DNA from 2 places in the Pseudoalteromonas sp. NCCP-2140 genome. Region 2 is predicted to be linked to the other one. Evidence: predicted binding sites of a transcription regulator. Region 2 holds the regulator's gene; the other holds the start of a gene.
What was found. The regulator ArgR, encoded in region 2, controls arginine synthesis, uptake and breakdown. The targets are predictions, from matches to a motif close to ANTGAATANNTATTCANT.

Region 1: the regulator ArgR is predicted to act here: its motif matches at 1,931-1,948, upstream of argA (amino-acid N-acetyltransferase).

Annotation. Positions count from the first base shown of each region.
Region 1 covers NZ_BRCZ01000001.1:449,034-452,213, reverse strand. The annotation lists gene sucC (ADP-forming succinate--CoA ligase subunit beta) at 1-944, shown strand, start outside; gene sucD (succinate--CoA ligase subunit alpha) at 944-1,816, shown strand; gene argA (amino-acid N-acetyltransferase) at 2,011-3,180, shown strand, end outside.
Region 2 covers NZ_BRCZ01000010.1:37,930-41,109, forward strand. The annotation lists gene NFU46_RS16605 (ABC transporter ATP-binding protein) at 1-520, shown strand, start outside; gene NFU46_RS16610 (Dyp-type peroxidase) at 582-1,481, shown strand; gene argR (transcriptional regulator ArgR) at 1,478-1,945, opposite strand; gene mdh (malate dehydrogenase) at 2,171-3,106, shown strand.

The DNA.
Region 1 (3,180 bases), on a different contig from region 2:
ACTGGTTAGGTAAAAACTTAGTTACTTACCAAACAGACGAAAATGGTCAGCCAGTATCAAAAATTCTTGTTGAAAGCTGCACTGACATCGCTAACGAATTATACCTTGGCGCTGTAGTAGATCGTGCTTCTCGTAAAGTTGTTTTCATGGCATCTACTGAAGGTGGTGTTGAAATCGAGCAAGTTGCAGAAGAAACTCCAGAACTAATTCACAAAGCTGAGATCGATCCACTAGTTGGTCCTCAAGCTTACCAAGCTCGTGAGTTAGGCTTCAAACTAGGTTTAAACCCTACTCAAATGAAACAGTTCGTTAAGATCTTCATGGGTCTTGCTAACATGTTCAACGATTTCGATTTCGCTCTATTAGAAATCAACCCGCTAGTAATCACAGACGAAGGTAACCTTCACTGTCTAGACGGTAAAATCGGTGTAGATGGTAACGCGCTTTACCGTCAACCTAAAATCCGTGAAATGCACGATCCTTCACAAGAAGATGCGCGTGAAGCTCACGCTGCAAGCTTTGAGCTTAACTACGTTGCACTAGACGGTAACGTTGGTTGTATGGTTAACGGTGCAGGCCTAGCAATGGGTACTATGGACATCGTAAACCTACACGGTGGCAAGCCAGCTAACTTCCTAGATGTTGGTGGCGGTGCAACTAAAGAGCGTGTATCTGAAGCATTCAAGATCATCTTATCTGACGACAACGTTAAAGCTGTTTTAGTTAACATCTTTGGTGGTATCGTACGTTGTGACATGATCGCAGAAGGTATCATCGGCGCAGTTAAAGAAGTAGGTGTTAACGTTCCTGTAGTAGTACGTTTAGAAGGTACTAACGCTGAACTTGGTCGTGAAGTACTAGCTAGTTCTGACCTTAACATCATCGCTGCTGAATCACTAACAGACGCAGCTGAAAAAGTTGTTGCTGCTGCGGAGGGCAAATAATGTCTGTATTAATCAATAAAGATACAAAAGTTATCTGTCAAGGTTTCACAGGTGGCCAAGGTACTTTCCACTCTGAGCAAGCGCTTGAGTACGGTACACAAATGGTTGGTGGTGTAAGCCCAGGTAAAGGCGGTCAAACGCACCTTGGTCTTCCAGTATTCAACACAGTACGTGACGCTGTTGAAGCAACTGGCGCAACTGCATCAGTTATCTACGTACCAGCACCTTTCTGTAAAGATGCAATCTTAGAAGCTATCGATGCTGGCATCGAGCTAATCGTTTGTATCACTGAAGGTATCCCAACACTAGACATGGTTGACGTTAAAGTTAAGCTTGATCAAACTGGTGTTCGTATGATCGGTCCTAACTGCCCAGGTGTTATCACTCCGGGTGAAACTAAGATCGGTATCATGCCTGGTCACATCCACAAGCCTGGTAAAGTAGGTATCGTATCACGTTCTGGTACTCTTACTTACGAAGCGGTTAAGCAAACTACTGACGCTGGTTTCGGCCAATCAACATGTGTTGGTATCGGTGGTGACCCTATCCCTGGCACTAACTTCATCGACGTTTTAGAAATGTTCGAAAAAGACGAGCAAACTGAAGCTATCGTTATGATCGGTGAAATCGGTGGTACTGCAGAAGAAGAAGCTGCAGAATACATCAAGCACAACGTGACTAAACCAGTTGTTTCTTACATTGCGGGTGTTACTGCACCTCCAGGTAAGCGTATGGGTCACGCTGGTGCAATCATCGCAGGCGGTAAAGGTACTGCTGATGAGAAATTTGCTGCATTAGAAGCTGCTGGCGTAAAAACTGTACGTTCATTAGCTGATATCGGTAATGCACTTAAAGAGAAAACAGGCTGGTAATCAGTTCTAATCTCTTAAAAAAGGCTCGCTTTTGCGGGCCTTTTTTGTATCTATCACATCCTTCTACTCGACAAGAAAATTCCAATCATAAATTAAGAATAATAATGCTTTATTTGTGAATATAAATTCTCTACACTTGTGGCTTGTATATCTGTTTTTATTAAAACATTCGACTTTAATAAGGTAAATATTACGTGCGTACCACAGAATTGGTAGATGGATTTCGCCAGTCAACCCCATACGTTAATGCTCACCGCGGTAAAACATTCGTTGTTATGCTTGGCGGAGAGGCGATCGATCAGTCTGGTTGTCGCAGCATCATCAACGATGTCGCGCTATTAACTAGTCTTGGTATTAAGATTGTTTTAGTGTTTGGTGCTCGCCCACAGTTTAACGCAGCGCTTGAGCAAGTTGGCATAACTAGTCAGTTTCATAATGAGATACGGGTAACTGATAACGCAACATTTGATGTAATTAAGAAGGTTGCGGGTGCAATGCAGTTCGATATAACAGCGCGTTTATCTACGTCTTTAAGTAGTACACCTATGTCTGGCTCATTTTTAAATGTGGTGAGTGGCAACTTTGTAATTGCTCAGCCTTTAGGTGTTGATGAAGGTGTGGACTATCATCATTCAGGTAGAGTGAGACGTATCGATGTTGCGGGTATTCGCCACCAGTTAGATAACAACGGAATTGTTCTGCTTGGGCCAATAGCGGCTTCTGTTACAGGTGAAAGCTTTAACTTAACTGCTGAAGAAATTGCTACGCAAGTAGCTCTCAAACTACGTGCCGATAAAATGCTTGGCTTTTGTAAAGAAGCCGGTATTTTGGATGAAAATGGTGAGGCGATTGCAGAGCTAATGCCAAATGAAGCTGAGCAACTATTAGCAAGCTATCGCAAGCAACCTGACTCATGTGTAAGCGCAACCGTATTCTTACAAGCTGCAATTGATGCTTGTCGAGGTGGCGTACATCGTTGCCATCTTGTTAGTTACAAAGAAGATGGCGCCTTATTACAAGAGCTGTTCTCTTTAGATGGTATTGGTACACAAATCGCACCACAAAGCTCTGAGCAATTACGAAGTGCAAGTATTGCTGATATTACCGGAATCATTAACCTTATAAGACCCCTTGAACAGCAAGGCTATTTGGTGCGCCGTTCTCGTGAACAGCTAGAAATCGAAATTGAACAATTTACGGTTATTGAGCGTGATGGTCTTATTATAGCGTGTGCGGCTTTGTATCCGTTTGCAGATGAACAAGTGGGGGAGTTTGCAAGTTTGGCTGTTCACCCTCAGTACCGAGATGCCGATCGCGGCAGTTATCTACTGAGGTTTATTATTAATAAGGCTAAACGTGCGGGT
Region 2 (3,180 bases):
TGCCGATATACGTCGCATTATTAAAGCTCAGCAGGTTTCTGCGGTATTTGTTACCCACTCGAAGGAAGAAGCTTTCGCATTTGCCGACACGCTTGCGGTTATGCATGGCGGAAAAATCGCCCAACAGGGCTCTCCGGAGCAGTTATTTAGTCAACCTAACTCAAAGGTGGTTGCAGAGTTTCTTGGTACGGGCATATACTTAACGGCAAAAGTATTAACGCCAACTGAATACGAAACGGCGTTTGGTGTGGTTCACTCATTGACGGCAAGCAATACTAATTGTCAGCAAGGTCAAGTGTATATAAGGCCGCATCATATTCAGTTGTGTGAAGCTGCGCACAGTGACGCAAACAGTTTAACTATCTTGCACAGGCGTTTTATCGGTACGCGTTATGTATATCGTATCAATATTGCAGGGCAAGAGTGTGAAGTTGCTGCAGAGCAAGACCGCGTGTTAGCTGTTGAGCAGCCTGTAAAAATAAAAATAATGCCGCACACAGTCAATTTTTTTCATGATTAGTAATAAATAACAATCTTGAATCCTTGGCTTTGTGCAAATAACGAGAAGCTAAGGATTCACTATGGCGCAAGCGCAATCTGGGATTTGTGCTGAAGCAAACTTACATGGTTTGCACCTGTTTTTTAATGTTTACGATGGCCATGATGAGTCATTACGTAAAAAACTAAAACGCGTTAGCGTCATTCAAGATGAGTTTGCTGATCAGTTCTCAGAAGCTATGCTATCGTGTGTGGTTGCCCTTGGTGCTCAGTATTGGCCGCATATTTTGCCCGAGTTTATCCCTAGCCAATTGCAAAGCTTTCCGAATGTGACTCATAGTGAGCATGTGATTAGTGCGCAGCCATTTGACTTGTTTGTGCAAATTCGCTCAGACCGTGAAGATGTAAATCATCTATTTGCTCTGCAAATTCTAAAATTATTAACACCGGATGTTGAGCTGGTGGAGCAGGTCCGTAATTTTCGGTTTTTAGATGGACGTGATTTTAACGGCTTCATTTATGCAGGCGATACACCTCATGGCCGTCAAAAACGTAGTACAGCACTTATCGATAAACCGGGTCACTTTGAAGACCAAGGCAGTTATATTCATGTTCAGCGCTTTGTGCATGATTTGAGTGTCTGGCAGCATTTATCGTTGTCTGAGCAAGAGCAAATCATGGGGCGCACGCGTCTAGATAACACCTTGATTGTGCCTGCTGTAGAAACCAGTCATGCGGTTCGTAGTGAATTAAAAGATGAGCATGGCCAGCCACTATTGCTAAACCAAAGCATGCCATTTGGTGATGTGCATAAGCAGGGTATTTTAATGGTTTCGTGTGCTGCGCAAGGGGATGCGTTTGAGCAGGTATTAAAGAGTCGTTTGGGGCAGGGCGATTGCTATGATCATTGGCTCGATTTTACTCAAGCCGATATGGGATCTGCGTTTTTCGCCCCGTCAGTAAACTTCTTAAAGCAACTTTAAACGGTATCAAATAAAGTGCGCACGCGATCGAGCGTCACATCGATTTCAGAAATCTTCGCAGGGGCGATAAAAATAGTGTCGTCGCCTGCAATGGTACCTAGTACGCCATCTGCCTTACCGAGTGAATCAAGTAAACGAGCAATTAATTGTGCTGCGCCTGGACTGGTGCGAATAATAATCATCATTTCGTTATGCATAATATCAATAACAAGCTGACGCAGTGGGCTTTTCGCTGTTGGCACACCCATTTCAGCCGGTAAACAATAGACCATTTCTTGTTTTGCATTACGAGTACGAACTGCACCGAACTTGCTTAACATGCGAGAGACTTTACTTTGACTAATATTATCAAAGCCTTGCTCTTTTAATGCTTCGACAATCTCACCTTGTGAGCCGAAGTTTTCTTCTTTTAATAGCGCTTTAAACGCTTTGATCAGTGCTTCTTGTTTGTCTTGTGGTTGCATGTTGCCGTTTCTTTATTCATAAAATGTAGGGTAATTCTACACAACTCTGCATATTTATGCAGTATTAGTTTACAAAGTCGTCCAAAATGCTGTGTCTTTACAGCCAAGTTTACAACTATGGTCGAAATTATACGCGAAATAAGCAGGATAAATTTGTTTTTAGTCGCTAATTTCATTATCTTTAGGGCCACAAATATTTCCTACCTCAAATTACGGAGAATTCCAATGAAAGTTGCTGTTTTAGGCGCAGCTGGCGGTATCGGCCAAGCATTGTCTTTATTATTAAAAACAAGTTTACCTGCAGGTTCTGAATTATCGTTATACGATGTTGCCCCTGTTGTTCCTGGTGTAGCGGTTGATCTTTCTCACATCCCAACAGACGTTAAAGTTGAAGGCTTTGGTGCTGACAGCCTAGACGCAGCATTAGCTGGTTGTGATATCGTTCTTATCCCAGCGGGTATGCCACGTAAGCCAGGCATGGACCGTGCGGACCTTTTCAACGTAAACGCAGGTATCATCAAAACATTAGCTGAAGGCATCGTTAAAAACTGTCCTAAAGCGTTAGTAGGTATCATCACTAACCCAGTAAACGGCACTGTGCCAATCGTTGCTGAAGTATTCAAAAAAGCGGGTACTTACGATGCTAATCGTGTATTCGGTATCACAACGCTTGACGTGATCCGTTCAGAAGCATTTGTTGCTGAACTTAAAGGTTTAAGCGCAACTGACGTTAAAGTTCCTGTTATCGGCGGTCACTCAGGTACTACAATTCTTCCTCTTCTATCTCAAGTTGAAGGTGTTACTTTCACTGACGAAGAAGTTGCAGCATTAACTCCACGTATCCAAAACGCAGGTACTGAAGTTGTTAACGCTAAAGCGGGTGGCGGTTCAGCGACTCTTTCAATGGGTGCTGCTGCAGCACGCTTCTGTATGTCTTTAGTTAAAGGCTTACAAGGTGAAGAAGTAGTTGATTACGCATACGTTGCAGTTGAAAACGGTGACGCAGCATACTTCGCACACCCAGTTCGTCTAGGTAAAAACGGCGTTGAAGAAATCCTTTCTTACGGTGAGTTAAGTGCATTCGAAGAGCAAGCTAAAAACGACATGCTAGCTACACTTAACAAAGACATCCAAGAAGGTGTTGATTTCATCAACGGTTAATTCCGACAGATGATAGGCGATTTTTTAAATCGCCGAAAACAAAAAAGCCTGCAAATGCAGGCTTTTTTAATGGC